Regions from separate parts of the Oerskovia sp. USHLN155 genome, predicted to be linked through region 2. Evidence: predicted binding sites of a transcription regulator. Region 2 holds the regulator's gene; the other holds the start of a gene.
What was found. The regulator HrcA, encoded in region 2, represses chaperone genes, less so after heat shock. The targets are predictions, from matches to a motif close to TTNGCACTCGNNNNNNNCGAGTGCNAA.
Positions count from the first base shown of each region.

Region 1 (16,072 bases), on a different contig from region 2:
CGTGGGGGACGTCGCACCGGCGCTCCTCACCGGGGTCGCCGCGCACGGGATCGCCCCCATGCCCTCGCTCGCGTCGGCCGGGGTCGCGATGCTCCTCGCCTCCCTCGCGCACACCGAGGGCGGCTGGCCGATCCCCCGTGGGGGGTCGGGAGCGATCGTGACCGCTCTCGTCGCGGACCTCGAGGCGCACGGTGGCCAGGTCGTGACCGACCACCCGGTCCGCTCGGAGTCGGACCTGCCTCCGGCGCGCGCGATCATCTTCGACACGACCCCGCGCACGGTCGTCGAGGTCTTCGGGTCCCGCCTGACCGGCCGGGCCGCGCGTGCGCTCACCGCGTTCCCCTACGGCAACGCGGCGGCCAAGGTCGACTTCGTCCTGCGCGGGCCGGTGCCGTGGCAGCACGCCGACGTCGGACGAGCGGGGACCGTCCACGTGGGTGGTACGCGCGCGGAGATGGCCGCAGCCGAGGCCGCGGTCGCGGCCGGCACGCATGCCGAGCGTCCCATGGTCCTGGTGAGCGACCCCACGGTCGTCGACCCGTCACGCGGCGTGGGGGGCCTGCGGCCCCTGTGGGCGTACGCGCACGTCCCCGCCGGCTCCACGCTCGACGTCACCGAGGCGATCACGGCACAGATCGAACGGTTCGCGCCCGGCTTCCGCGACGTCGTCGTGACCTCGCGCTGCGTGCCTGCCGCGCGCATGAGCGAGCACAACGCCAACTACGTGGGTGGGGACATCGCGGCGGGGACGGTCAGCCTGTGGCGCGTGATCGCCCGCCCGACGGCGCGCCTCGACCCGTACGCGACCGGACTCGACGGGGTCTACCTCTGCTCGGCCTCCACGCCCCCCGGCCCCGGGGTCCACGGGCTCGGCGGCTGGTACGCGGCACGGCGCGTGCTGCACCGCGAGTTCGACGTGCCGCACCCGCCACGACTGGCGCCCTGACGGGGGCACGGTGGCGGCGCCGACGGGCCGGATCGCTCGTGAGGACTCGGGGGGCCCGGGACCTCCCGGCCGGACGCGGCCGGGCGGGGCTCAGGGAAGCGCAGCGTCCGCAGCCCGCTGGTCCTCGAGCTCGACGAGCGTCAGCACCACGAGTGCCGAGCTCCACGTGAGCGGGGCGACCGCCGCAGGAGAACCGTCCGCGAGGACCTTCTCCGGGATCGCGCCCGAGGCCGTCCGATGGGTGTCGAGCCAGTCGAGCCAGCTCTCCGCGGCCTCGACCTCGCCGGTCGAAGCACCGGCCAGCGCGAAGAGGGCGGTCTGGGGCGTCCACGAGATGCCGTCGGTGCGCCAGCCCGCACCAGGTGCCACCCCGCCGGCGGGCCGGAGCATCGACATGACCGACGACCGCCACGCCTCGTCGGCCCCCTCGAGGGCTGTGGGCTGGAAGGGAGGCAGGGCGAACGTCGTCGCCGCGTCCTGGGGGCCGCCGGACGCGTGCCGCGGGTAGCCCTGCGGGCCGAAGCGCTCCTCGATCGCCGTGCGCAGCCGCGCGGCGGCGCGGGCGGCGTCAGCCGCAGACGCCCACTGCTCACCGTCGGCGTAGATCGATCGGGCCGCCTCGAGGCCCGCGAGCAGGGGGGCCGCGGTGCCGAGCGTGAGCTCGGTCGGGTGGACCTCCCAGTAGTCGCTCGACGGCGGGGGCAGCGCGGTGTCCTCGTCGAGGATGCCCAGGACGTAGCTCGTCGACGCGTCGACGAGCGGGGCGAGCCGCTCGCGCGCTGCCGCACGGTCCTGGGGGGCCTCGAGCTCGTCGAGCACGGTCCAGGCGGACCACAGTGCCCACCCGTTGCCGTCGGACTGGCCGCCCCGGTCGTCGGGCACGCCCGAGGCGTCTGGCAGGTAGCGCGCCTGGAACGATCCGTCGGCCTCCTGGACCGACCGGAGGAAGTCCAGCACTCGCAGAGCGTCGTCCACGTGCCCGGTGCGTGCGTAGGCCGCCGCCGTGAAGGACGCGTCCCGGGGCCAGACGAAGCGCCACCTCGGGGAGGGGGCGGCGAGCGAGGCGCCGTTCTCGAGCGTCATGGCGTGCAGGTCGAGCAGCGCGTCCTCCCCGAGAGCGGCGAACCGGGTGCCCTTGCCGGGGAGGTCCCCCTCGGCGAGCCAGGCCCTGGAGACGCTGGCTGCACGCTCGGCGGCCTCCGCGTCCAGGAGCCGGTCCGCCGTGAGGGGGGAGCCGGCGATCACCGTGAGGCGGTCGACCTCGCCGTCGGCCGGATCGAGGCTGCCGGCGGGCAGCGCCGGGCTGAGCGCGGCGGGGTCGAGGACGCGGCTGCCATCGAGGTAGGTGGCCGCCATGCCGTCCGGGAGGCGGAGCAGGGAGCCGTCCTCGGCCGTCGCGACGCCGTCCTGGTAGAGGTCGACGTGGACGTCGGTCGGCAGGGGGACGGGGGTGGCGCCCACGGTCACGAGCACCACGACAGGGGCGATCGCTGCTCCGAGCACCGCCAGTCGCCACCGCGTCGTCGCGAACCTCACACTGCGCATCCTAGGACGAGCCGGACGCTCGCTGTTCCGCTGCGGGCGATAGGGGGCACCTGGCCTTGCACTCGCCCCTGCCGAGTGCCAATAATGGCGTTAGCACTCTCGGTATGAGAGTGACAGGTTTCTCTGGTCGTCAGGTGAGGCCCGCGAGTCGGCGTGACATGAACGCCGACGTGCGCGAGCCGTCCGTCGCGGGCGCCGACCGACCGTCACACGCCACCAGCGGAGGATCAATCCCCATGGCAAAGATCATCGCCTTCAACGAGGAGGCTCGTCGCGGGATGGAGCGCGGGCTCAACGTCCTCGCCGACACCGTGAAGGTCACGCTCGGCCCCAAGGGCCGCAACGTCGTCCTCGACAAGAAGTGGGGCGCGCCCACCATCACCAACGATGGTGTGAGCATCGCCAAGGAGATCGAGCTCGACGACCCGTACGAGAAGATCGGTGCGGAGCTCGTCAAGGAGGTCGCCAAGAAGACCGACGACGTCGCGGGTGACGGCACCACCACCGCGACCGTGCTCGCCCAGGCGCTCGTGCGCGAGGGCCTGCGCAACGTCGCGGCCGGCTCGAACCCGATCGCCCTCAAGCGCGGCATCGAGAAGGCGGTCGAGGCCGTCACGGCCCAGCTGCTCGTCGCCGCCAAGGAGATCGAGACCAAGGAAGAGATCGCCGCCACGGCCGCGATCTCGGCCGGTGACCCCGCGATCGGCGAGCTCATCGCCGAGGCCCTCGACAAGGTGGGCAAGGAAGGCGTCATCACCGTCGAGGAGTCGAACACGTTCGGCCTCGAGCTCGAGCTCACCGAGGGCATGCGCTTCGACAAGGGCTTCCTCGCCCGCTACTTCGAGACCGACCCCGAGCGTCAGGAAGCGGTCCTCGAGGACCCGTACGTCCTGATCGTCGAGTCGAAGATCTCGAACGTCAAGGACCTGCTGCCGCTGCTCGACCAGGTCATGAAGGCCGGCCGCAGCCTCCTCATCATCGCCGAGGACGTCGAGGGCGAGGCCCTGGCCACCCTCGTGCTGAACAAGATCCGTGGCACGTTCAAGTCCGTCGCCGTCAAGGCTCCGGGCTTCGGCGACCGCCGCAAGGCCATGCTGCAGGACATCGCGATCCTCACCGGTGGCCAGGTCATCTCCGAGACGGTCGGCCTCAAGCTGGAGACCGCGACCCTCGACCTGCTCGGCCAGGCTCGCAAGGTCGTCGTCACCAAGGACGAGACCACGATCGTCGAGGGTGCCGGCGACGCCGACCTCATCGCGGGTCGCGTGAACCAGATCCGTTCCGAGATCGAGAAGTCGGACTCCGACTACGACCGCGAGAAGCTCCAGGAGCGCCTCGCCAAGCTCGCCGGTGGTGTCGCTGTCATCAAGGCCGGCGCCGCGACCGAGGTGGAGCTCAAGGAGCGCAAGCACCGCATCGAGGACGCCGTCCGCAACGCGAAGGCTGCCGTCGAGGAGGGCATCGTCGCCGGTGGTGGCGTGGCCCTCATCCAGGCCGGCGCCGTCGCGTTCGAGACCGCTGCCATCACCGACCTGGTCGGCGACGAGGCGACCGGTGCGCAGATCGTGCGCGCCGCGATCGACGCCCCGCTCAAGCAGATCGCGATCAACGCCGGTCTCGAGGGTGGCGTCGTGGCCGAGAAGGTCCGCAACCTCCCCTCGGGCCACGGCCTGAACGCCGCGACCGGCGTCTACGAGGACCTGCTCGCCGCAGGCGTCAACGACCCGGTCAAGGTCACGCGCTCCGCGCTGCAGAACGCCGCGTCCATCGCAGCGCTCTTCCTCACGACCGAAGCGGTCGTCGCGGACAAGCCGGAGAAGAACCAGCCGATGCCGGGCGGCGACGGCGGCATGGGCGGCATGGACTTCTGATCCGTCCGCTCGTGCGGTCGGGCTCGTAGGAGCCCGCGCAGCTCGACATGAAGGGCCGTCCGGCCAGGGAGTCCGGGGCGGGCCGGCCCGCGGGGGGGGGGGGGGGGGTCCACGGCACCCGCGAACGAGATGGCAGATTGTCGGCATCTGTCCGTTCCGTGGACGACTCTTCCCCTGCGGGTGAAGTCTGTGCTTAGGTCTACCTCAGTGAGGGAAGGTTTACCTAACTCATTCAACTAACTCGCTTCATACACCTGGCTCTGGGGGGACCATGGGACTGCCGACGATCGCCGCCTACGACGGCCCGGCACCGCACGAGTACCCGAGCAACCGCGTGACGTGGCAGGTCGACCCTGCCCGTGCGGTGCTCCTCGTGCACGACATGCAGCAGTACTTCGTGAACGCGTTCGACCCGGCGTCGCCCGCACTGCGGGACGCCGTCCACAACATCTCGCGGCTCGCCACGACGGCGCGCGAGCTCGGCGTCCCGGTCGTCCTGACCGCCCAGCCGCCCGCGCAGCGCCCCGCCGACCGGGGTCTGCTCACCGACTTCTGGGGTCCGGGCATCCCGGACGACGGGTCGGACGTCGTGATCGACGAGCTCGCCCCGCAGCCGGGGGACACCGTGCTGACCAAGTGGCGCTACGACGCGTTCGTGCGCACCGGGCTGCGTGACCTCCTGCGTGAGCAGGGGCGCGACCAGCTCGTCGTGACGGGCGTCTACGCGCACATCGGGTGCCTCGTCACGGCGTGCGACGCGTTCATGCACGACGTCCAGCCGTTCCTCGTCGGCGACGCCGTCGCGGACTTCTCGCTCGCCCACCACCGTCAGGCCCTCGCGTGGGCGGCGGACCGGTGCGCCGTCGTCGGGACGACGGACGACGTGCTGACCCATCTCAGGGCGCGCGTCCCCGCGGTGGCGGGGGCATGAGCACGCGCGTGGCTCTCGTGACCGGTGCCGCGGGCGGCATCGGGGCCGCGGTCGTGGACGCGCTCGCGGCGCAGGGCTACGTGGTCGTCGCGGGAGACCTCGACGGCACGGTCCCGACGGCGCCGCTCGGCAAGGTCGCGGCCGGCCAGGTCGTCCCGGCGCGCCTCGACGTGACCGACGAGCAGGACGTCGTGCGCGTGGTCCGCTGGGTCGAGGCCGAGATCGGTCCGCTCGAGGTCCTCGTGAACGCCGCCGGTGTCCTGCACCCCGGCGTCGTGACCGAGTCCACGCTCGCGGACTGGCAGCGCATGCTCGCGGTCAACGCGACGGGCGTCTATCTCGTCTCGCGCGAGGTCGCGCGACGTCTGTCCGAGCGTCGGCGGGGCGCGATCGTCACGGTCGCGTCGAACGCCGCAGGCGTCCCGCGCGTCGGGATGGCGGCGTACGCGGCCTCGAAGGCCGCGGCGTCGAGCCTGACCCGGTCGCTCGGCCTCGAGCTCGCGCCCTACGGGGTGCGCTGCAACGTGGTCTCGCCGGGCTCGACCCGCACGCCCATGCTCGCGGCGATCGCCGGGTCGCCGGGGCCGGACGACCTCCGGGTCCTCGACGACCTGGCCGAGGCCCGCGTCGTCGCCGGGGTGCCGGAGGACTTCCGGCTCGGCATCCCGCTCGGACGGCTCGCCGAGGTGCAGGACGTGGCCGACGCCGTCGCCTTCCTGGTCTCGGACGCGGCCCGGCACATCACGGTGCACGAGCTCGTGGTCGACGGCGGCGCCACGCTCCGCTGACCGGCCCCACCCACCCCCCCCTGCGTCATCAGCACGACCTCTCGCACGTCCTCCTGCGGACGACCGCGCAGGCTCACGAACCCCATCGACACCGAGGACGCCTCATGACCGGCTTCACCGTGCTCGACGACCCGACAGGTACCGCGGTCGTGCTCGACACGGCGCACGCGCGCCGCCGCTCCCGGGCCACCGGGACCACCGCTCCCGCCGGAGCGCCCGACGACGACGCCCCCCTCGGGCACGCCGAGTTCCGTCTCGCGTCGCCCGACGTGGGCCTCGTGGCACACGGTGTGCGCGAGCGCCTCGACGTGCCGTCGTGGGACGGCCCGACGGTCGCGGCCGCCGCACGCGACCTGCTCGCCCGAGCGGCCTCGGCACGCTGGGCCGGCGAGCCCGCGCCCATCCTCGTGGGCACGATCCCGTTCGACTCCTCGCGTCCCGCGCACCTCGTCGTCCCGGCGCACCAGTCGTGGCGGCCCGTGGGAGCCGGGCACGGCGACCAGAGCGACCGGAGGGACCAGAGCCACCAGGACGATCCCGGACCGTCCAGCACGGTCCCCGCGCCGGCGGCCGACGGCGAGCCTGCAGCGGGACCGGTCCGCTCCGCGCCGACGGACCCCGCCGGGCCCACGGCCCTGCCCGGACGCGACGACGTGGTCTTCCGCGCCGCCGTCGGGCGGGCCGTGTCCCAGCTCGAGGACGGCGTGGCCGAGAAGGTCGTCCTGGCGCGCACCCTCGACGTGTCCGCGCCGGGCCTGCTCGACCGGCGCGCGGTGCGCGCCGCGATGCGACGCGCGAACCCCGACGCGTACGTGTTCGACGTCGAGCTGCCCGGTGACCAGGGGCACCTGGTCGGGGCGAGCCCCGAGCTCCTGGTCTCGGTGCGCGACGGCGTGCTGCACAGCCACCCGCTCGCGGGGTCGGCGCCGCGCTCTGCCGACCCCGAGGAGGACCGCGCGACCGCGCAGCGGCTCCTGACGTCCGAGAAGGACCTGCGCGAGCACGCGTTCGTGACCGACGCGATCCGCGAGGTGCTGCGCACGTACGTCGCCCACGAGGACGACCTGGACGTGCCGGCGACCCCGGAGCTCGTCGCGACGTCGCACCTGTGGCACCTGGGCACGCCCATCAGCGCCCGCCTGAAGCCGGGTGTCTCGGTGCTCGACGTCGTCTACGCGCTGCACCCCACGCCGGCGGTCTGCGGGCACCCGCAGGCCGCCGCGCGCGAGCTCATCGGCTCGCTCGAACCGTTCGACCGCGGCTTCTACACGGGCCTCGTCGGCTGGGCGGACCAGGCCGGGAACGGCGAGTGGGCGATCGTGCTGCGCTGCGGCGTGGTGCGCGGCGCGGACGTGCGGCTCTTCGCGGGGGCGGGCGTCGTCGTCGGGTCCACGCCCGAGGGCGAGCACGCCGAGACCGCGGTGAAGTTCTCGACGCTGCTGTCCGCGCTGGGGAGCGTGTCGTGACCGCCGCCCCACGGGTGCGTCCAGCGCCCCACGTGCTCGACGGCGTCGTGCCGGTCCCCGCCGAGGCCGCGGACCGCTACCGCGCGGCCGGGTTCTGGACCGACCAGACGCTCGGCTCGCTCGTGCGCGGCGCCGCGGCCGCACGGCCCGACGCGACCGCGCTCGTCGACGCGGCCCGCAGCCTGACCTACACGGACCTGGACCACGCGGCCGACGACCTCGCGCACGGCTTCGCGGCGCTCGGGCTGCGCCGGGGCGACCGCGTCGTCGTGCAGCTGCCGAGCGCGAGCGAGCTGGTCGAGGTGCTCGTCGCGCTCGGCCGCTCGGGCATCGTGCCGGTCCTCGCGCTGCCCGCGCACCGGCGGGCCGAGGTCGAGTACTTCGCGGCGCACACGGGCGCCGTCGCGCTCGTGGTCGGCGGCGTCGAGGCGGGCTTCGACCACGCGGCCCTCGCCCGAGAGGTCGCCGCGGCCGTGGCCTCGGTGCGGCACGTCGTCGTGGGCGCGCCCCCTGCGGCGCACGGCGAGCAGCCGGACGCACCCAGCCCGTTCACCGCCCACTCCCTCGACGACCTGCGCCGGGCCGACCTGACCGCGGTCCGCGGCCCCTTCGAGGACGCCGCCCACCCGGCCGACGTCGTGCTCCTGCAGCTCTCGGGCGGGACCACGGGCACGCCCAAGCTCATCCCGCGCACGCACGCCGACTACCTGTACTCGGTGCGGGAGAGCGCCCGGATCTGCGGCCTCGGCCCGGGCTCGGTGTACCTCGCGACGCTGCCCGTCGCGCACAACTACGCCCTGACGTCGCCCGGCGTGCTCGGGGTCCTGCACGCGGGCGGGACCGTCGTCCTGTCCCCGCACGGCGCCCCGGACACCGCGTTCGCGCTCGTCGAGCGGCACCGTGTCACGCATGTCGCCCTCGTGCCGCCGCTCGCGCACGTCTGGGCCGCGTCGCCGCTCGTCGCAGCGTACGACCTCTCCTCGCTCGAGGTCCTCCAGGTCGGGGGAGCCAAGCTGGGGACGAGCGCGGCCGAGCGCCTGCTCGACGTCTTCGGGGACACGCTCCAGCAGGTCTTCGGCATGGCCGAGGGGCTCGTCTGCTACACCCGGGCGGGCGACCCGCGCGAGGTCGTCGTCGGGACCCAGGGACGGCCGATCTCTCCCGCCGACGAGGTCCTCGTCGTGGACGACGACGACCGCCCGGTCGGCGACGGGCACCCCGGGCACCTGCTGACCCGCGGCCCCTACACGATCCGCGGCTACTACCGGGCGCCCGAGCACGACGCCCGCGCGTTCACGGCCGACGGCTTCTACCGCACGGGCGACCTGGTGGTGCGCGACGCCGCGGGGTACCTCACGGTCGTCGGGCGCGCGAAGGAGCAGATCAACCGCGGGGGCGAGAAGATCGCCCCCGCCGAGGTCGAGAACCACCTGCGCGCCCACCCCGACGTGCTCGACGCGAGCGTCGTCGGCGAGCCCGACGAGTACCTGGGCGAGCGCGCGACCGCGCGCGTCGTCGCCCGGCCCGGAACGGCAGCCCCGACCGGCCCGGTGCTGCGCCGGTTCCTGCGCGAGCGCGGCATCGCCGCCTACAAGATCCCCGACCGCTTCGAGACCGTCGAGGCGCTCGCCACCACCGCGGTCGGCAAGGTCGACCGCGCCCACCCGGCCCCCGCTCCCGCGGCCGCCGGCACCGAACCCCAGCCGTGGAGCACGCGATGAGCAACCCGTCCCGCACGCAGGACCCCAACCGCACGGCGCACGACGTGGACGTCGACGTCCTGGGCCTCGGCTTCGGGCCGTCGAACATGGCGCTCGCGATCGCGGTCGAGGAGCACAACGCGACGTCCGACGAACCGCTGCGCGCGGTCTTCCACGAGCGTCAGGCGACCTCGCGCTGGCACCACGGGATGCTCTTCGAGGACGCGCACATGCAGGTCGCGTTCGCCAAGGACCTCGTGACGCTGCGCAACCCCACGAGCGACTACTCGTTCCTCGCGTTCCTGCACGAGCAGGGCCGCCTGGTCGACTTCCTCAACCGGGGCAGCTTCGCGCCGTTGCGCGTCGAGTTCGCGGCCTACCTGCGCTGGGCCGCGGCCCGCCTCGCGGGGTTCACGCGCTACGGCTCGTCGGTCGAGTCCGTGACGCCCGTGCGCGACGACGGTCGGGTCGTCGCGTTCGACGTCATGGTCGCGGGCGAGCACGGCCCGAGCACGACCAGGGCCCGCGACGTCGTCGTCGCCGCAGGTCTGCAGCCCCGGCTCCCGGCGGGAGTCGTCGAGTCCGGTCGGGTCTGGCACAACCAGCGCTACCTCGACCGCGTCGCGCTGGTCGACCACGACGTGCGCCGCGCCGTGGTCGTGGGCGCGGGGCAGAGCGCGGCCGAGATCATGATCGACCTCTACGACCGGTTCCCCGGGGCCGAGGTCCACTCGGTGTCGCGCCGCTACGGCTTCTCGCCCTCGGACTCGACGCCCTACGCCAACTCGGTGTTCGACCCGGGCGCGGTCGACGTCTTCTACGACGCCCCGCCCGCCGGGCGCAAGCAGCTCATGGCGCACCACCGCAACACCAACTACTCGGTCGTCGCCGAGGACACCATCCGCACCCTGCACGAGCGGGAGTACCGCGACCGGTGGCTCGGTCGCGGGCGCCTGCACTGGCACCGCTGCACCGAGGTGCTCGACGTGCGGGACACCTCGGACGGCCCGATGGGCGGCCCGGGGGACGGCCCGGTGGCTCTGACGCTCGCCGAGAACCTCACGGGGACGACAGCCGTCCTCGACGCGGACCTCGTCGTGCTCGCCACGGGCTACCGCCCCCTGGACCCGGCGACGCTGCTCGGCGGCACGACCGACCTGCTCGGTCGCGACGCCGACGGGGCCCTGGACCTGTACCGCGACCACCGCGCCCGCCTCACCGAGCCCGCCGACGCCGGGCTCTACCTCGTGGGGCAGTCCGAGCACTCGCACGGTCTCAGCTCGACCCTGCTGTCCACGCTGGGCGTCCGCGCCGGAGAGGTGCTCGCGTCGGTCCTGGCCCGCCGGGCCGCCGGGGCCGCCGGGCTCCCCCCGGGCCAGACGGCCGGTGCGACGCGCGCGACGCCGTCGGGCGGCGTCCTGCCCGGCGGCACGGTCCTGCCCGACCCGCTGGTCGTCCGATGAGCCTCGCGACGACCGACCTGCGCGTCGGCTACGGCAAGCGCGACGTGCTCCAGGGCGTCGACCTCGAGATCCTCCAGGGCGAGCTCACGGTCATCGTCGGGCCCAACGGCTGCGGCAAGTCGACCCTGCTGCTGTCGCTCGCACGCATCCTGCGACCCACCTCGGGGACGGTCGAGCTCGACGGGCAGGTCGTCACGTCGATGCCTCCCCGAGAGGTCGCCAAGCGGCTCGCGTTCCTGCCGCAGGCCCCCGTCGGTCCCGACGGCATCCGGGTGCGCGACCTCGTGGCCCGCGGACGACACCCGCACCAGGGCTTCCTGCGGGCGCTGTCGGCCGAGGACCACCGGGTGATCGACGAGGTGCTCCTCGCCACGGACACGCTCGACCTGTCGACCCGGCGCGTGAGCGAGCTGTCCGGCGGGCAGCGCCAGCGTGTGTGGATCGCCATGGCGCTCGCGCAGGAGACGTCCCTGCTGCTGCTCGACGAGCCCACGACGTTCCTCGACATCGCGCACCAGATCGACGTCCTCGACACGTGCGCGCGCCTGCACGACGAGGGCCGCACGGTCGTCGCGGTCCTGCACGACCTCAACCTCGCCGTCCGGTACGCGACCCAGCTCGTCCTCATGAAGGACGGAGCGGTCGTGGCCCAGGGGCGCCCCGAGGAGGTCCTGGACGCCGACGTCGTCCGGCACGTGTTCGGGATCCGCGCCCACGTCGTGACCGACCCCGAGGGCTGGCCGCTCGTGGTCCCCGTCCGCTCCGACGTCCTGGCCAGGCGTTCGCCCGCGCGCACCAGCGCACCGCACCCCGCCGGAGGATCCGCATGACGCACCCGACCTCGACCATCACGCGCGAGCAGGCGCTCGCGGACCTCGCCGACGTCCTCGGCGCGGGCGGCTCGGCCGCGCACGAGATCGGGCTCGACGACGACCTGACCGACCACGGCCTCGACTCGGTGCGGCTCATGGCACTGCTCGAACGCTGGCGCGCCGCGGGCCGGCCGGTCGAGTTCGCCCAGGTCGCGGTCGAGCCCACGCTGCGCGGCTGTCTGCGCGCGCTGGGCGTCTCCGCCTGAGGCGGGCCGCCCGCACCGTCAGCACCGCCCACCCAGCGCCGCCCCGCCGGCCCACGCACCACCTCCGATCCGCCGCACGACCTGGCCAGACCACCTCAAGGAGAACCCCAGCATGTCCAGCACCCGAACCCTCACCACCGCACGTGGTACCCGGACCTCCCGCGCGACCGCCTGGCTGCTCGTCCCGGCCCTCGCCGGGGTCCTTGCCGTGGGCGGGTGCGCGGGCGGCACGTCGGCGGCCGACGAGCCCGCCGGTTCCTCGGCCGAGGCGGGCACCCGCACGGTCGAGACCGCGTTCGGGAAGGTCGACATCCCCGTGGACCCGCAGCGCGTCGTCGCCCTCGAAGGCGGCACGGGGCCGCTCCTCGAGGCGGGCATCGTGCCCGTCGCGACCGCGGACGGCGACTGGGCCGAGTCGTACCTGCCCGAGGAGTTCGAGCAGGTCGCGGACCTGCCGATCGTGATGGGCGCGGACGGGTGGGACTACGAGAAGATCGCGTCGCTGGGGCCCGACCTGATCGTCGGGTTCGTCCGCGGCGGCAAGGAGGAGGAGCTCAGCGCCGAGAAGAAGGCCGACTTCGACAAGCTGTCGCAGATCGCCCCGACCGTGCTCATCCGTGCCACGGGCTCGGCGACGGTCAAGGACGCGTCGGTCGAGATCGCGACGGCGCTCGGAGCGGGCGAGGAGGCCGAGGCGACGAAGGCCGAGTACGAGGCGCGCGTCGCGCAGATCAAGGAGACGTACGGCGACGTCATCGCGGCCAACACGTTCGCGGGGCTCGACTCGTTCGAGGAGATCACGGTCTACTCGCAGATCTCCTGGATCGGCGGCATCCTCACCGACATCGACGCGCCCCTGCCGAAGGTCGTCGCCGAGGAGACGACCGAGAACGGTGCGTTCCTGTCCTACGAGCAGCTCGGCCAGGTCGCGGACGCGACCGTCGTGCTGACCGAGCAGACGGTCGACGGCCGGCCCGGCCCCGGCGCCGAGGAGCTCGAGGCCGCCTCGACCTACCAGTCGCTCCCTGCCGTGACCGCGGGGCACGCGTACGGCATCCGCTACTTCTTCGCGGACCGCTACAGCCTGGCGCTCGACGTCCTCGACCAGCTCGAGGTCGTGCTCGAGGACCTCCAGGGCTGATGACGACGTCCTCCGCCCCCGACCTCCTGCCGTCCGGCGCCGCTCCGACGGGGAAGGCCGCGCCGACGGGGCAGGCCGTGCCGGTCCTCCCGGTCGCGCCGGTCCCAGCCGCGCCGCGCTCCGCGACGGCGACGCCCGCGGCCTTCCCGCTCACGACCGCGCAGCTCGGCGTGATCGGCGCGCAGCTCGTGCGCCCCGACACGTCCGCGTTCGCGGTGGGCGAGGTCGTCGAGATCACGGGCGAGGTCGACACGGGCGTGCTGGCGCTCGCCGTCGAGCTGGTGGTCGGGGAGACGGAGGCGATGCGGACGGCGTTCGTGGTGTCGGACGACGTCGCGCAGGTCGTCCACCCGGCCGGCGGTCCCGCGCTCACGAGGGCGCGCGCGGACGCCGTGACCGGCGGCGTCCGGGTCCTCGACCTGTCGGGGGTGCCCGACGCCCGGGAGCGCGCGGCCGCTCTCGTCGAGGCGGACCGGGCGCTGCCCTTCGCGCTCGACGTCCCGGGCCTGGCCCGCCAGACGATCGTCCGCCTCGACGCCACGACCGTGTGGTGGTCCCTCGTGGTGCACCACGCGATCCTCGACGCGTACGGGATCACGCTCGTCGTGCGCCGCGTCGCCGAGGTCTTCACCGCGCTGACCTCGGGGCGCGACGTGGGCCCGAGCCCGTTCGGGAAGGTCGCGGACGTGGTGGCCGAGGAGACCCGCTACGCGGTGTCCCCCGAGCGGGAGCGGGACAGGGAGCACTGGGCCTCGCGGGTAGGCGTCCTCGACGGCGGTCCCGGGAGCTTCAGCGAGGGGCCGCTCGCGGAGACCGTCGCCGGTCCGGTGCCGGCCGACGCCGTGGTGCGCGTCGCGCACGACGTGGGCTGCGCCGTCGGGCCGCTCGAGGAGGTCGCCGCGCGGTCCGGGGCCGGCTGGCCCGACGTCGTCGCGGCCACCTTCGCGGTCCACCTCGCCCTCGTCGCGGGGCGTCGCCGCGTGAGCGTCGCGATGCCCGCCATGAACCGCATGGGGTCGGTCGCGGCGGTCGTGCCGACCATGCGGGTCAACGTCCTGCCGGTCGTGGTCGACGTCGCACCCGGGCAGCGCGTCGACGAGCTCGTGACGCAGGTGCGCGAGCGCGTGGGCGAGCTGCGCCGCCACGGGCGCTACCCGGCCGAGCAGATCGTGCGCGACGCAGGCTCGGCCGTGACCGCGGCCGAGCTCAACGTCAAGCTCTTCGACCACGACCTGCGCTTCGGCGCCGCCGTCGGCCGGCTGCGCAACGTGGCCGAGGGACCCGTCGACGACCTCGCCGTCTCGGTCGTGCGCGTCCCCGGGCCGGACGGCGACGAGCTGCGCCTGGCGGGCACCGCGCCCGCACACCTCTTCACCGCGCCCGACGTCGCCGCTCGCCTGCGCGAGCTGGCCCACCTCCTCGAGAGCGTGGGCCGGGCCGCGCCCGACGCGCGGGTCGGGAGCCTCGGCCTCGCGCCCGCGGCGACCGAGGTCGCGATCGTGGCCGCCTCGACCGGCCCCGCGCTCCCCGGTGACGCGCTGCCCCGGCTCGCCGGGTCGCTGTTCGACCAGGCCGTGACCCTGCGCCGGGACGCCGTGGCGCTCGTCGCGCGCGAGACCTCGACGTTCCGCGCGCTCGACGAGGCCGTCGCGCACCTCGCCGGACGCCTGGTCGCGGCCGGCGCCCGCTCCGACACGCTCGTCGCGATCGACCTGCCGCGCGGCACCGACTACGTCGTGACCCTGCTCGCGCTGCACCGCTGCGGGGCCGCCGCGCTCCTGCTCGACGACCGGACCCCGCCCGCGCGACGCCTCGCGCTCGTCGACCGGCACGAGGCACGGCTCGTCGTCGCCGACGTCACGGCCGCTGCCGGCCCGTCCCTCCACAGCGGCGACGGCTCCCTGTGGACGGGACGCGTCGTCGTCGGGCCGCGCGGGGACGCCGCCGCCCGGGGCGAGACGCCCCTGTGGCACGCGCTCGACGTGCCCCGCGACGCGCTCGCCTACGTCCTGCACACCTCCGGCTCCACGGGCGAGCCCAAGGCCGTCGGGATCAGCCACGGCGCGCTCGCGCAGTTCCTCGCCTACCACCAGGAGCACGTCGTGCCGCGAGCGGGGCGGTACCCGGCCCCGGCGCAACGCGTCGCGCAGACCATGCCGCTCGTGTTCGACGGCTCGTGGGACACGCTGCTCACCCTGCTGCTGGGGCACGAGCTCCACCTGCTCGACGTCGAGCAGTACCGCGACCCCGGGACCCTCGTGGACCTCGTGGTCGAGCGCGGCATCCACCGCCTCGACCTCACGCCCACCGTCATGTCGGCCGTCGTCGAGGCCGGGCTGTTCGAGCGCGAGCACGTGCTGCGGACCGTGTCCGTGGGCGGCGAGGCCTGCCCGCCCGCGCTGTGGACCACGCTGCGCGCACAGCCGGGCCTCGACGTCCTCAACCTGTACGGGCCCACCGAGTACACGGTCGACGCCGTGGGTGCGACGGGCGACGACGCGGACCGACCCGTGATCGGGCGACCGCTCAGCGCGACCGCTGCTCTGGTGCTCGACCAGCACCTGCGGCCCGTGCCCGACGGTGTGGTCGGTGAGCTCTACCTCGCCGGCCCCCAGCTCGCGCGCGGCTACCTGCGCCGCCCCGACCTCACGGCCGAGCGCTTCGTCGCGAACCCGTTCGGGACGGCGGGGGCGCGCATGTACCGCACGGGCGACCTCGCGCGCCGTGACGCCGACGGACTGCTGCACTACGTCGGTCGGCGCGACCACCAGGTCAAGATCCGCGGGTTCCGCGTCGAGCCCGGCGAGACCGAGGCCGCGCTGCTCGCGCTGCCCGGCGTCGTGCAGGCGACCGTGCAGGCGCGCAGGTCCGCGCTCGGGGCACGTCTCGTCGCGTACGTCGTGGGCCCCGGGCTGGCAGGCGACGCGCTGCGCGCGGCGCTCGCGGACGTGCTGCCCGAGCACCTGGTGCCCTCGGCCGTCGTGGCGCTCGACGCGCTGCCGCTCACGACCAACGGCAAGCTCGACGTCGCGGCGCTCCCCGAGCCCGCGACTCCCTCGCCGAGGGTGACGGACCCCGCCGAGGGTGACGGGAGCGCCCGCCGAGGGCGACCGGCGCTTCCGCCGACGGTGACCGACGTGTCC
Region 1 is NZ_JBBCXG010000008.1:88,056-104,127, forward strand. Features, by position in the region: gene WFH32_RS12910 (phytoene desaturase family protein) at 1-946, shown strand, start outside; gene WFH32_RS12915 (glycoside hydrolase family 15) at 1,037-2,491, opposite strand; gene groL (chaperonin GroEL) at 2,728-4,362, shown strand; gene WFH32_RS12925 (isochorismatase family protein) at 4,634-5,293, shown strand; gene WFH32_RS12930 (2,3-dihydro-2,3-dihydroxybenzoate dehydrogenase) at 5,290-6,081, shown strand; gene WFH32_RS12935 (isochorismate synthase) at 6,186-7,547, shown strand; gene WFH32_RS12940 ((2,3-dihydroxybenzoyl)adenylate synthase) at 7,544-9,268, shown strand; gene WFH32_RS12945 (lysine N(6)-hydroxylase/L-ornithine N(5)-oxygenase family protein) at 9,265-10,710, shown strand; gene WFH32_RS12950 (ABC transporter ATP-binding protein) at 10,707-11,540, shown strand; gene WFH32_RS12955 (phosphopantetheine-binding protein) at 11,537-11,788, shown strand; gene WFH32_RS12960 (ABC transporter substrate-binding protein) at 11,901-12,929, shown strand; gene WFH32_RS12965 (amino acid adenylation domain-containing protein) at 12,929-16,072, shown strand, end outside.
Region 1: a site for HrcA is predicted at 2,582-2,608, ahead of groL (chaperonin GroEL). Genes of this name have one in related genera too.

Region 2 (14,738 bases):
TTCGGACTACCCGGTCCTGCGCGACGCCCTGGACAAGCTCAAGCTCAACGATGCGGCGCTGAACTACGAGCCCGAGACCTCGGTCGCGCTCGGCTTCGGGTTCCGTGTGGGCTTCCTGGGTCTGCTGCACCTCGAGATCGTGCGCGAGCGCCTCGAGCGCGAGTTCGACCTCGAGCTCATCTCGACCGCCCCGAACGTCGTCTACGAGGTGACCCTCGAGGACCGCTCGGTCATCACGGTCACCAACCCGAGCGAGTTCCCGGGTGGCAAGATCGGCGAGATCCGTGAGCCGATCGTCAAGGCCACGATCCTGTGCCCCACCGAGTTCATCGGTGCGGTCATGGAGCTGTGCCAGGGCAAGCGTGGCGTGCTGGGCGGCATGGACCACCTCTCGCAGGACCGCGTCGAGCTGCGGTACACGCTGCCCCTCGCGGAGATCGTGTTCGACTTCTTCGACCAGCTCAAGTCCAAGACGCGCGGCTACGCGTCGCTCGACTACGAGCTCTCGGGCGAGCAGGCGGCGGACCTGGTGAAGGTCGACATCCTGCTCCAGGGCCAGACGGTCGACGCGTTCAGCGCGATCGTGCACAAGGACAAGGCGTACTCGTACGGCGTCATGATGACGGAGAAGCTCAAGGAGCTCATCCCGCGTCAGCAGTTCGAGGTCCCCATCCAGGCGGCCGTGGGTGCTCGCGTGATCGCGCGCGAGACCATCCGTGCGATCCGCAAGGACGTGCTCGCCAAGTGCTACGGCGGTGACATCAGCCGTAAGCGCAAGCTGCTCGAGAAGCAGAAGGAGGGCAAGAAGCGCATGAAGACGATCGGTACGGTCGAGGTCCCCAAGGACGCCTTCATCGCGGCGCTGTCCTCCGACGGTGCGGGCAGCAGCGGCGGCAAGGACGCGAAGGACAAGTCCAAGAAGTGATGTGCTGCTCTTCTCGTGAGCGCGTGGCCCTCGATGTGCTGGGGGCCGCGCGCTCCGCGGCGTCCGGGGTGCGGGCATGAGCCCGGCTCTCCCGGACGGCATCCCCGTGCCCGACGACGGCGCTCTCCCTGCGTGGGTGGGTGCTGGTCCTGCTGGGGCGGTGCCGGACGACCACGCGGGTCGTGACTTCGGCGTGTACCTGCACGTGCCGTTCTGCACCGTGCGATGCGGCTACTGCGACTTCAACACGTACACGGCGTCCGAGCTGGGCGGTGGCGCGAGCCAGGCGTCCTACGCGGACACGGCGCTGCGGGAGATCGACCTCGCGGCGCGGGTCATGGAGCGTGCCGGGTTGGCCTCGCGCCCGGTCTCTACCGTGTTCGTGGGCGGCGGCACCCCGACGCTGCTGCCGGCCGGCGACCTGGCGCGCATGCTCGCGGGCGTGCGCGACGCGTGGGGTCTTGCCCCGGGCGCCGAGGTCACGACCGAGGCGAACCCCGACTCGGTGACCCCGGAGTCGCTCGCCGAGCTCGCGGCGGCGGGCTTCACGCGGGTGTCGTTCGGCATGCAGTCGGCCGTGCCGCGCGTGCTCGCGACGCTCGAGCGCACGCACGACCCGCGCCGCATCCCCGACGTGGTGCGCTGGGCGCGCGACGCGGGGCTCGCGGTGTCGCTCGACCTGATCTACGGGACGCCTGGCGAGAGCCTGGACGACTGGCGGACGAGCCTCGAGGCCGCGCTCGCGACGGGCGTCGACCACGTCTCGGCGTACGCGCTCGTCGTGGAGCAGGGGACGAAGATGGCCGCGCAGGTGCGCCGTGGGGACATCTCCCTGCCGAGCGAGGACGACCAGGCCGAGAAGTACGAGCTCGCGGACGAGCTGCTCACCGCGGCCGGGCTGGAGTGGTACGAGGTCAGCAACTGGGCCCGGCGGGCACCGACCGGCGACGGCTCCGTGCCGGGCGAGGCGGTGGCGGACCCGGCGTTCGTGTGCCGTCACAACCTGGCGTACTGGCGGGGCGAGGACTGGTGGGGGATCGGCCCCGGGGCGCACTCGTACATCGGAGGGGCCTCGAACCGTACAGACGATCCGGAGGATTCCGCGGACATCTCCGACGGCGTCTCCGACACGGCCGACGACGCGGCCGCGCCTGCGCCGGGCGGCCGTGAGGGCGTGCGATGGTGGAACGTGAAGCACCCGCGACGCTACGCGGCGATGCTCGAGGCGGGCGGCAGCCCGGCGGCCGGACGTGAGCTCCTGACCGTCTCGGAGGCTCACCTCGAGCGCGTCATGCTCGGTGTGCGACTGCGTGAAGGACTGGACCTGAGCGTCCTTACCGAGGTGGGTCGGCGCAACGTGGCCGGCATGGTCGCGGCGGGCCTCCTCGACGGAAGAGCGGCGATCCGAGGCCGCGGGGTGCTGACCCTGCGGGGACGGTTGCTGGCGGACACGGTGGTACGGGAGCTGACTGACGGGTGACGACGGTAGGACAGTCGGCTCGGGCGCAGGCCGGAGCAGCCAGGACCTCGACCGACCGCGTCGACGTGTGGCAGCGACTGCGACCTGCTGACCTCGACCTCGACTCGCCGGACAGGTCCCTCGTCGGGCCCCCGCCGCAGAGCCCACCGGCTCCCGGTGGGTACCGTCCGTCACGACCGGTGCGACCGACCGTCCGGTACCGGCGGATCGCCGGGCTCGACGGGTTGCGTGCGCTGGCCGTGCTCTCGGTCATGGTCTTCCACTTCGCCCCGCAGGTCCTCCCCGGCGGGTACGTGGGCGTCGACATCTTCTTCGTGCTCTCCGGGTTCCTCATCACGACGCTCCTGGTCCGCGAGTTCCGGGCGCGGCGGGCCGTGTCCCTGTCCCGGTTCTGGGTCCGACGAGCCCGCAGGCTCCTGCCGGCGCTGGGCCTGGTCGTGCTCGTGTGCACGGCCGCCGCGGGGCTGGTCGGGGGCGATCTCCTGGTGGGGATCGGGGCGCAGGTGGCAGGGGCCGCCACGTTCACGAGCAACTGGGTCTACATCGCCCAGGGCAGCACGTACTCCGGGGGACTGGCGCCCCAGATCTTCGCGAACCTGTGGTCGCTCGCCGTCGAGGAGCAGTTCTACCTGGTGTGGCCGCTCGTGGTCCTCGCGGTGCTCGCGCTGCGGATCACCCGGCGCCGGGCTCTGGTCCTGGCGGGGGTGCTCGCCGTCGGGTCCGCCGTCGCGATGGCGGTCCTGTACTCGCCCGGCACGGACCCGACCCGGGTCTACTTCGGCACCGACACCCACCTGTTCGGGCTCATGATCGGTGCCTTCCTCTCGTTCTGGCACCTGCGCACGGGGCGTCCGACGCTCGTCCGCGAGGCGCCGCGGACCACGACCCGCAGGGGAACCCTGTTCGTCGTGGGCGCGGGGATCGCGGGCGCGGCCGTCCTGGTCGTCGCGATGCTCTGGATGCCGTGGGACGACGGCATCACCTACCGGGGTGGACTGTTCGTCGTGTCGCTCGCGACGGCCGGGGTCGTCAACCTCGTGCTGCACGCACCGGGCCTCGGCAAGCAGCTGGACCGGGGGCCGGTGGGCTGGGTGGGCGCGCGCTCGTACGGCCTGTACCTGTGGCACTGGCCCGTCTTCGTCCTGGCCGCAGCGCTCGCCGGAGGCGGCGGGCTGTACGCGAGCCCCGGACCGTGGGTCGCGCTCGCCGCGACCGTCGTGACGTTCGGTGCCGCAGCGCTGTCGTACCGGTACGTCGAGCGTCCCGTCATGGGGCGAGGCCTCGGGGGGTACGTGCGGACCGTCGTGGCGTGGCTCCGCCGGGGTGCGTCGGGCCGCAACCCGTTGCCGGTCCGCGGGTGGCTCACGGTCGGCGGGGTCGTGGTGGTCGTCGGGCTCGCGGTCACGGGCTTCGTGCGCGCCCCGGCGATCTCCTCGGTCGAGGCGCAGATCCGCGCGGGCGCGGAGGTCGCCGCGCTGACCCAGCAGCCTGCCGGTGAGGCGCCTGCGGCACCGGCTCCCGACGCGGCGCCCGTGCCCGCGGAGCCCGCGCCGGAGACCCCGGCCGTGGCCCCGACGCCTCCACCCGGCGACCAGGTCACGATCATCGGCGACTCGGTGACGTTGGCGAGCGCGCCCGCGCTGACGGCGGCCCTTCCCGGCGTGCTGATCGACGGTGCCGTGGCCCGGCAGATGAAGGACGCCGTCGGCCTCGTCGAGGCCGTCCGCGCGGCCGGGAACCTCCGGCCCTACGTCGTGCTCTCGCTCGGGACGAACAGCACGGTCGACGCCGCGATGATGGACAAGGTCCTCGCCGCGATCGGTCCAGACCACACGGTCGTGCTCGTCACGGGGTACGCCGACCGGTCGTGGGTGCCGGTCACGAACGCCGAGCTGGTCGGCGCGGCCCAGCGCCACGGGAACGTCGTGATCGCGGACTGGAGCGGCGCGATCTCGTCCCAGCCCGCGCTGCTCGGACCCGACGGCGTGCACCCGACCTCCGAGGGGACGTCGCTCTACGCGGGGGTCGTCTCGGGTGGTCTCGCGCAGGCGGTCGCGCTCCGCGGACCCTGACGTCTCACCGGTGTCGTCCGAGGAGGTTTCGGGCGTTCCACGCTTCCTGTGGCGGGAATGGCCCGAACGCCCCATCGTGGAGGGTGATCTGTGAAATGTTCGATCGTCACAGTCCGTTCACAGTGTGGCTTGCCGCACCCCGCCGACCCGAGGGATCACGATGAGCGACAACACCGCAGGCGGGCCGCCGCCGGAAGAGAACGAGCCGACCCCGCAGAACCCCTCCGCGAGCACACCGGACCCCGGTGCCGCCGCGCAACCGCCCTCCGAGCCCGTCCCCCCGAGCCAGCCCCCGGCTCAGCCGCCGGTGACGCCGCCCACGCAGCCCCCGGCCCAGCCGACGCCGCCCGCGCAGCCCGGGCCTCCGGTCGCGCCGCCGTACGGCGCCCCGACCCCGCCCCCCGCGCAGCCCTACGGCGCTCCCGCCGGTGGGCAGCAGCCTCCGTACCCGCCTCCGGCAGGCGCCTACCCGCCGCCGGCCGGCGCGTACCCGCCTCCCGGCCAGCCTGCGTACGCGGGGGCCGCGGCGTTCTCGGTGGGTGACGCGATCGGCTTCGGGTGGAAGAAGTTCTGGGCGAACCCGGGACCGTGGATCCTCGCGGCCCTGATCTTCCTGGTGATCAACGCGATCTTCAGCTGGATCTCCGGCGGCTTCGACAACTTCACGGACTACCGCACCGACGGGTTCTCGGACACCAACATGGCCGAGGCGCTGGGGCTGAGCTTCGTCAGCGTCCTGCTGACGATCGTCGGCGTGATCATCAGCTACCTCGTCGCCGCGTTCTACTCCCGCGGTGCTCTCGACGAGACGCAGGGGCGCAAGCCCGACGTCTCGGCGTTCTTCCGGATCGCCAACGTGGGCAACGTCCTGCTGGCCGCCTTCCTCGTGGCCGTCATGACGATCATCGGCACGATCCTGTGCATCCTGCCCGGCATCGCGGTCGCGATCTTCTCGGCGTTCGTCTACTACTTCACCCTCGACAAGGAGCAGGACGCGATCACCGCGATCAAGTCCAGCTGGTCGCTCGTCGCGAAGAACTTCGGGTCGGTCTTCCTGCTGCTCCTGGCGCTCTTCGGGATCAACATCCTGGGCTTCCTGGTCTGCTTCGTCGGCCTGCTGGTCACGATCCCGCTGTCCTACATCGCGGTCGCGTACGCCTACCGCCGTCTGGTGGACGAGCAGCCCGTCTGACCTCCGCACAGGTCCCGACGACGGGCCGTGCCGCACCTCCACCTCGGGTGTGCGGGACGGCCCGTCGTCGTCTGCGCACGTGCCGTGCTGGCTGTGCGCCGGGTGCCGGCCAGGTGAATCGGCCCGCTCGGGGGACGGGCACGGTGGCCGCAGGTGTGCCGGACCGGCTAGCGTGAAGCGCCCGGTCCGTCCTGAACGGTCCGGTCCGTCCGTAGAGAGGCCCCGATGAGCAGCCAGAACCCTTCCGACCAGGTCCCTGACTACGGGCAGTACGTGCCCCCGACGGACCAGCACGGCACGCCCGGAGCCCAGCACGGGCAGCCGGGCCAGCCCGGCCAGCAGGGGTGGCCCGGTCAGCAGCCCCCCTACGGTCCTCCCGCGGGTCAACAGGGTCCGTACCCGCCCCAGGGCCAGTACCCGCCGCCGGGCTACCAGGGCGGCCCGGCCGCCCCGCTGTCGCCCGCCGACACGAAGACCTGGGCGAGCCTGTCCCACCTCCTGGGTGGGATCCTCGGGTTCCTCGCACCGCTCGTGATCTGGCTCGTCTTCCGCGAGCGCAGCCACGTCGTCGACGCCGAGGCCAAGAAGGCGCTCAACTTCCAGATCCCCGTGGCCCTCGTCCTGCTCGCCGCGAACTGGGTGCTCCCGGGCTTCCTGTCCGGCCTGGTCGTCCTCGGCGTCTGGGTGGCGTCGCTCGTGCTCGGCATCATCGCGTTCCAGGCCGTCAGCAACGGCCGTCCGACCAGCTACCCGATCGACGTGAAGATCGTGAAGTAGCGCACGTCGCCGCACGTCGAGAGGGGGCGTCCCAGGCAGACCTGGGCCGCCCCCTCTCGGCGCGTCACCGCGGGCGCCGGACCCTCAGTCGGCCGTCACGAAGTCGATGAGCTCCTCGACGCGGCCGAGCAGCGACGGTTCGAGGTCGGCATAGGTACGCACGGTCCCGAGGATCCGCTGCCAGCCGCGGGCCACGTCGGCCTGCTCGCTCGCCGGCCACCCGAGCTCGCGCAGGATGCCGCGCTTCCACTCGGTGCCGCGCTCGATCACGGGCCACGCGTCGAGGCCGACGCGCTCGGGCCGCACGGCCTGCCACACGTCGACGTAGGGGTGACCCAGCACCATGACCGTGCCGGGGCGCACGCCTCGCAGGGCCTCCGCGACCAGGCGCGTCTCCTTGCTGCCGGGGACCAGGTGGTCGACCAGGACGCCCACCTTGCGCTCCGCCGTCGGGCCGAAGTCCTCGAGGGCTTCGCTGAGGTTGTCGACGCCGTCGAGCAGCTCGACCACGACCCCCTCGATGCGCAGGTCGTCGCCCCACACCTTCTCGACGAGCTCGGCGTCGTGCTTGCCCTCGACCCAGATGCGGCTGCCGCGTGCGACGCGCGCCCGGACGTTCGCGACCGCGCGCGAGCCCGAGGCGGTGCGCGTCGGGGCGGCGGGCGCCGTCGAGGTCACCGGGGCGGTCAGCTCGACGGGCTCGCCGTCGACCCAGAAGCCCGGGCCGAGCGGGAAGGTGCGCGTGCGACGCGCGCGGTCCTCGAGGACGACGACGTGCATGCCGCCGGACTTCTCGACCCGCACCACGGCGCCGACCCAGCCGGTCTCGACGTCCTCGACGACGAGCCCGCGCTCGGCGGGCTGCGGGCGGGAGACCGGGCGCCGGCGGTGGGGGACCGGGGCGGGGGTCGCGCTGGACAGGACGTCGGAACCGTAGCGATCGAAGCTCACCGACGTCACCCTAGGCGCTCGTCGCCCTCTCGCCCGGAAGGGGCGCGCGGTGACCCGTGAGGTCGTCACGGGCCGGTCCGGGCGAGGTCGCTCGCCGGGTGCGGGCCCACGTGCCGTGGTACGACTGGCCGGTGAGCACTTCGAACGGCCCCGCCGCGCCCGACGCCCAGCGGTGGCGCGTCCTGGGGCTGTGCCTCGCGGTCGGTTTCATCACGATGCTCGACGTGTCGATCGTCAACGTCGCGCTCCCGTCGATCGAGAGGGCGCTCGACGCGGGCCCGACCGAGCTGCAGCTCATCGTCGCGGGCTACACCCTCGCGTTCGGGCTCGCGCTCGTCCCGGCCGGCCGCCTGGGCGACGCGGGCGGGCGTCGCACGTTGTTCATCGTCGGCCTCGTGGGCTTCGCGCTCACGAGCCTCGCGGCGGGCCTGGCACCGAACGACGAGTGGCTCGCGATCGCCCGGCTCCTGCAGGGCGTGAGCGCGGGCATGCTCAACCCGCAGGTCATCGGGCTCATCCAGCAGATGTTCTCGGGGTACGAGCGCGGCAAGGCGTTCGGCATGTTCGGTGCGACGATCGGCGTCTCGACGGCGCTGGGTCCGCTCCTGGGCGGGCTGATCCTCCAGGTCGTGGGCGAGGAGAACGGGTGGCGGTGGATCTTCGGGATCAACGTCCCGATCATCGCGGTCGTGCTGCCCCTGGCGATCAGGTTCCTGCCCGTGACGGTGCGCAGGCCCGGCCCGCGCAGGCTCGACCCCGTGGGCCTCGTCCTCATCGCGGTCGCGACGGTCGCGGTCATGCTGCCGTTCGTCACGACGTCGGGCCAGGACGACGACCCCGGCCGCTGGTGGTGGCTCGCGCTCGGGGCGGTCGCGGTCGTCGCCGCGGTGTTCTGGGAACGGCGCTACCAGCGCACCACGGGCGCCCCGGTCCTGGACCCGCGAGTCCTGTCGCTCACGTCGTTCCGCAACGGCACGCTGCTCGGCATCACGTACTTCGCGGGGTTCACGGGCATCTTCCTCGTCGCGACGCTGTACCTGCAGAACGACCTGCACTTCACGCCGCTGCACGCGGGGCTCATCGGGATGCCGTTCGCGATCGCGTCGGGCGTGGCGTCGTGGCTCGCGGGCCGCGGGGTCGCGCGCTGGGGCCGACCGCTCGTGGTCGCGGGCCTCGTGGTGGTCCTCGTCGGGCTCGGGGGCGTGATCCTCGCGATCCGCGCCACGGGGGACGACTCGTCGGCCGCGGGCTGGGGCATCGCCCTGACCATGATGATCACGGGGATCGGCAGCGGGACCGTCATCTCCCCGAACCAGACCCTGACCCTGGCCCGCGTCCCGGTCGAGCTCGCGGGCGTCGCGGGCAGCATGCTCCAGCTCGGGCAGCGAGTGGGATCGGCCATGGGCATCGCCGTGGTCCTCTCGACGTACTACTCGCTCAAGGCGGGCGGATCGACGGGAGCCGTCGCGGCGAGCACCGCGATGCTCATCACGGTCGCCCTGGTCGCGGTCTCGCTCGTGGTCGCGGTCGTGGACCTTCGGTCGCGGCACGCGCACGCCACGCCCGCAAGGTGACGTCCACGACGTGAGCGGCGCCGTCGGGCACCGTGCCGGGGCGGCGGCGGGGGTGAGGCCCGGCGAGAGCCTCGGGCCCGACGGCGGAGCGCGGGCCGCGTCGCGGCGTGTTCTTGAACGTCCGGACGACGACCAGTGTCGTCGACTGCCTCACTTCCGGAGTCGTCGTGGGGATCTTGGGGCTTGAGAGAATCCTTCATCAGTGGGTGAAGTTGCGGCGTTCTTACTGCTCGGAAATGTCGTCCCCGCTAGGCTGCGGCCACCACACACTATGTCGAAACGGGTGATTCGGGTGGAAATTGCGGAGCGGCTAGCCTCGCTGGCGACCAAGGTGCGACAACAGAAGGCCACGATCCAGACGGAGGAAGCGACCAAGAACGCGTTCGTCATGCCGTTCATCTCGCTCGTCCTCGGGTACGACGTGTTCAACCCGAACGAGGTCGTACCCGAGTTCACCGCGGATGTTGGCACGAAGAAGGGGGAGAAGATCGACTATGCGATCGTCAAGGACGGCGAGGTTCAGATTCTCATCGAGGCAAAGACCGTCGGCAGCCCGCTGGGAATCAACCATGCGTCCCAGCTCTTTCGGTACTTCGCAACGACGAACGCACGGATCGCGGTACTGACCAACGGCGAGCACTACCACTTCTTCACGGATCTCGACCGGCCGAACAGGATGGACGACAAGCCGTTCCTGCAGCTCGACCTCTCCGACCTCGACGACTCACTCGTGCCAGAGATCCAGAAGCTCACGAGGGACTCCTTCGATCTCGAGTCCGTGGTGAGTGCCGCCGAAGAACTGAAGTACATCGGAGCCCTCAAGCGTGTGCTGGGTGCCCAGTTCCGTGAACCAGACGCCGAGTGGGTGAAGGCGCTCACTGGCCGTGTCTACGAAGGCCCGATCACGCAGAAGGTGCGTGAGCAATTCCGAACGCTCGTGACGAAGGCGATGAAGCAGTTCCTAGCGGATCAGGTCAACGACCGGCTCAAGGCGGCGCTTGGCGGGCAGGGGTACGCGGAGTCCACTGCTCCGCTGACCGGTGAGTCGGCCGCCCGCGAGAGCGTTGCGGAGGCTGTCGAAGAGGCGGACCGCGGGATCGTGACGACGTTCGAGGAGCTCGAGGGCTTCCAGATCGTCCGAGCGATCGCTTGCAGCGAGGTCCCGCCGAGCCGGATCGTCCACCGGGACACGAAGAGCTACATGGGCATCCTGTTGGACGACAACAACCGCAAGCCGCTCGCCCGCCTTCACTTCAACACAGGGCAGAAGTACGTCGGCTTGTTCGACGAGGAGAAGACCGAGACTCGTCACGCGATCGAGACTCCGGAGGAGATCTACAACTTCGCTGAGCACATCCGCAAGAGCGTGCATTACTACGAGTGACTGGCGGAGCGGGCCGTCGTTGCTGACGGCCCGCTCTCGATGGACTGTTCGTGGCTGATGCATCGGCTGTCGAAGCAGGCCGTGTCGCGGTGCTGGTCGTTGAGCCCACCCGCCCCCGGCCCTGGCCAGGGCGCGGTCGGGAAGACCCCGTGAGGACCCTGTGCACGTCGCGCCCCACGCCTCCCGCGACCGCGTAGAATTAGCACTCGACGGTGGAGAGTGCGAGAACGCGCGACGATCGGGAGGTGGCCATGAGCGAGGAACGACGGCTCGACGTGCTGCGTGCGATCGTCGAGGACTACGTCCTGACGAGGGAGCCGGTGGGATCCCGGGTCCTGGCCGAGCGGCACCGCCTGGGCGTGTCCCCGGCGACGATCCGCAACGACATGGCCGCGCTCGAGGAGGACGGGTACATCGCCCAGCCCCACACCTCGGCCGGGCGCATCCCCACGGACAAGGGCTACCGCCTGTTCGTGGACAGGCTCTCGACGGTCAAGCCCCTGTCCTCGCCCGAGCGGCGGGCGATCGAGACGTTCCTGTCGGAGGCCGTCGACCTCGACGACGTCGTGGCCCGCGCGGGGCGTCTGCTCGCTCAGCTCACGGGCCAGGTCGCCGTGGTGCAGTACCCGTCGCTGCGCCGTTCGGGCCTGCGGCACCTCGAGCTGGTGCCGGTCGGCGACCGACGGCTGCTCGTGGTCATCATCACGGACACGGGCCGCGTCGAGCAGCGCACCCTCGAGGTCGCGCAGGCACCGGACGAGGCCACGCTCGCCGAGCTGCGCTCGCGGCTCAACGCCGTGGCGGCGGGCAAGCGTCTCGCGGAGCTCGGCAAGGGCTTCGCCGACGTCGCGCAGGAGTTCCGCCCCGAGCACCAGGACCTCGCGCGCTCGCTCGCGCTGCTCGTCGAGGAGACGCTGTCCGAGGAGTCGGAGGAGCGCATCGTGCTCGCCGGCACCGCCAACCTGGCCCGGGTCGGCATGAGGTTCGAGCACGCGCTGCGACCGGTCCTCGAGGCGCTCGAGGAACAAGTCGTGCTGCTCGGGTTGTTGACCGAGATGGCCGCGGAGACCGGGGTGAGCGTGCGCATCGGTCACGAGACGCAGCTCGAGGGGCTCGCGGAAACCTCGGTCGTGACGAGCGGATACGGTAACGAGGGGGACTCGGTCGCGCTGATCGGCTCGATCGGACCGACCCGCATGGACTATCCCGGGACGATCGCCTCGGTCCGCGCGGTCGCGCGGTACCTGTCGCGCGTCCTGACCGCATGAGTTCGGTTCTTGCGCCGGCGGGCGCCGCGCCGGGTCCTTCGACCCTGGTCGTCACCGCACGGTGTTGTCGGAAGTCGCCGATCCTGGATCGGCGTGCGCTAGTAGAGAGTGACCTGTGAGCGACTACTACGAGATCCTGGGCGTGCCCCGGGACGCGAGCCAGGACCAGATCAAGAAGGCCTACCGCAAGCTGGCCCGCGAGCTGCACCCTGACGTCGCGGGCGAGGCCGCCGAGGACAAGTTCAAGGACGTGTCCCGCGCCTACGAGGTGCTGTCCAGCCCGGACAAGCGCCAGCAGTACGACCTCGGCTCGGACCCGTCGGCCGCCGGCGGGGGCATGGGCGGAGGCTTCGGCTTCCAGGACATCTTCGAGACGTTCTTCGGGGGAGGCCAGGCGCAGTCGGGACCCATCCCGCGCGCACGCCGCGGCCAGGACGCCCTGGTGCGTCTCGACATCGACCTCTCGGAGGCGACCTTCGGGGCGCGCCGCGAGCTCCAGGTCGACACCGCGGTGATCTGCGGGACCTGTTCCGGCTCGTGCTGTCGCCCCGGCACGTCGCCCCGCACGTGCGACGTGTGCAACGGCCGTGGCACGGTCCAGCGCGTGGCGCGTTCGTTCCTCGGCCAGGTCATGACGACCGCCCCCTGTGCCGCGTGCCAGGGCTTCGGCACCGTGATCCCCGAGCCGTGCGCCGAGTGCGCGGGCGAGGGTCGCGTGCGCAGCCGTCGCACCCTGACCGTGAACGTCCCCGCGGGCGTCGACACGGGCACCCGCATCAAGCTCACGTCGCAGGGCGAGGTCGGCCCGGCCGGTGGCCCCGCGGGCGACCTGTACGTCGAGATCCGCGAGCGCAACCACGAGGTCTTCGTGCGTCGCGGCGACGACCTGCACTGCACGCTCCAGGTGCCCATGACGGCTGCGGCCCTCGGGACGGTCCTGGAGCTCGAGACCCTCGACGGCCCGCAGGAGATCGACCTGCGCCCCGGGACCCAGCCCGGGCAGATCGTCACGCTCAAGAACCTCGGCGTCGGCCACCTGCACACCGGTGGTCGCGGTGACCTCAACGTGCACGTCGAGGTCCAGGTCCCGACGGGCCTCGACGAGGAGCAGGAGGAGCTGCTGCGCTCGCTCGCGAAGGCCCGCGGCGAGGAGCGTCCGGACCCGCGCCTGTCCGCCGCGCACCCGGGAGTGTTCTCCCGCCTGCGCGACAAGCTCTCGGGGCGCTGACATGAGCGCGCCGGTCTTCCTCGCGGAGGCGAGCAGCTCGTCGGAGAGCGGGGCCGCGGGTGGCCTCGCGGGCTTCCCGGCGGGTTCGCTCTACGTGCTCGACGGCGCCGAGGGGCGCCACGCGGGCGTCGTCCAGCGGCGCGGGGTCGGGGAGGCGGTCGACGTCGTCGACGGCGAGGGCCTGCGCCTGCGGTGCAGCATCGAAGGTGTCGAGCCCTCCGGGGTCCACCTGCGCGTCCGTGAGGTCGTCGAGGAGCCCGCACCCGACGTCGTGGTGACGCTGGTCCAGGCCCTCGCGAAGGGCGACCGCGACGAGATGGCGATCGAGGCGGCGACCGAGGTCGGCGCCGACGCCGTGGTCCCGTGGCAGGCCGAGCGGTCGATCGTGGTGTGGCGTGGCGACCGCGCGGCCAAGTCGCGCGCCCGCTGGCTCGCGACCGTGCGCGCCGCGACCAAGCAGGCGCGGCGTGCCCGCCTTCCCCGGGTGGACCTCGCGATCGACACGCGCGGGCTCGTCGAGCGCACGCGCCAGGTCGTCGACGCGGGCGGTGCCGTCATCGTGCTGCACGAGGAGGCCGTCGTCCCGCTCGCCGAGGTGGCCCTGCCCGTCCCCGCGTCCCAGGACGTGGCCGCGGCGGGACGAGCGCCCGAGGTGCTCGTCGTCGTCGGGCCGGAGGGCGGGATCTCCGAGAAGGAGGTCGAGGCCCTGACCGGTGCCGGTGCACGCACCGCGCGCCTCGGCCCGCACGTGCTGCGGACCTCGACGGCGGGCCCGGTCGCGATCGCGATGCTCGTCCAACGGCTCGGCCGGTGGGGCGCGGCGGACGACGAGCGGTGACCCCGCACGTGGTGGGGGCGCACCGTCCGCCTCCCGGGCCGTGCCGGCGAGCCGGGGGTAGCCTGCCGTCATGACCAGCAACGACACCTCGCGCCCGACCGACCCGGACTGCCTGTTCTGCAAGATCGTCGCAGGCGAGATCCCCGCGACGATCGTGGCGACCACGGACCAGGCCGTGGCGTTCAAGGACATCAACCCGCAGGCCCCGCTCCACGTCCTCGTGGTGCCCCGCGCGCACCACGGCGACATCGCGCAGCTCGCCGCCGCCGACCCGGACCTCCTCGCGGGGGTCGTGGCCCTGGCCGACGAGGTCGCGAGCGAGCAGGCCGACGGGCAGTTCCGGCTCATCTTCAACTCGGGACCGCGCGCCGGGCAGAGCGTGTTCCACGTCCACGGGCACGTCATCGGCGGCACCGCGCTGGGGTGGAACCCGGCCTGACCGCAAGGACGCTCGTCCGCCCGGTCCTGCGGGCCGCCCGGTGCGCCCGGTATTCGCCCTGACCCCGGCGGACACGCTCGATATCATGGACGCACCACGAACGACCAGACCTGCTGAAGGAGTGCCGCGGCGCAAGCCGGCTCATGCCATCTTCGACACCACCCACACCGAACGGCCCGGCGGCCGCGCACCCCTCCGGGACCCGGGTCGAGCACCGTATCGTCGTGCCGTCCCACGTGCCGATGGTGGACCTGCTCGGCAGCGGTGACGTGGTCCTGCGAGCCATCGAGTCCGGGTTCCCCACGATCGACGTCCATGCCCGCGGGAACGAGATCGCGGTCACCGGCCCCGTCGGCGACGTCGCGCTCGCCTCCCGGCTGCTCGACGAGCTCGTCGAGGTCGTCGAGTCCGGCACCCGCCTCACGCCCGACGTCGTGACGCGCTCCGTCGCGATGCTCACCGCGGCGACCGCGGCCCGCCCGGCCGAGGTCCTGACGTTCAACATCCTCTCCAGCCGTGGCCGGACGATCCGTCCCAAGACGGTCGGGCAGAAGCGCTACGTCGACGCGATCGACGCGAGCACCGTGACGTTCGGGATCGGCCCCGCCGG
Region 2 is NZ_JBBCXG010000002.1:178,187-192,924, reverse strand. Features, by position in the region: gene lepA (translation elongation factor 4) at 1-925, shown strand, start outside; gene hemW (radical SAM family heme chaperone HemW) at 1,002-2,405, shown strand; gene WFH32_RS03785 (acyltransferase family protein) at 2,585-4,477, shown strand; gene WFH32_RS03780 (hypothetical protein) at 4,638-5,669, shown strand; gene WFH32_RS03775 (DUF4870 domain-containing protein) at 5,895-6,446, shown strand; gene WFH32_RS03770 (DUF3097 domain-containing protein) at 6,531-7,397, opposite strand; gene WFH32_RS03765 (MFS transporter) at 7,529-8,971, shown strand; gene WFH32_RS03760 (type I restriction endonuclease) at 9,264-10,355, shown strand; gene hrcA (heat-inducible transcriptional repressor HrcA) at 10,607-11,623, shown strand; gene dnaJ (molecular chaperone DnaJ) at 11,739-12,851, shown strand; gene WFH32_RS03745 (16S rRNA (uracil(1498)-N(3))-methyltransferase) at 12,853-13,689, shown strand; gene WFH32_RS03740 (histidine triad nucleotide-binding protein) at 13,760-14,128, shown strand; gene WFH32_RS03735 (PhoH family protein) at 14,272-14,738, shown strand, end outside.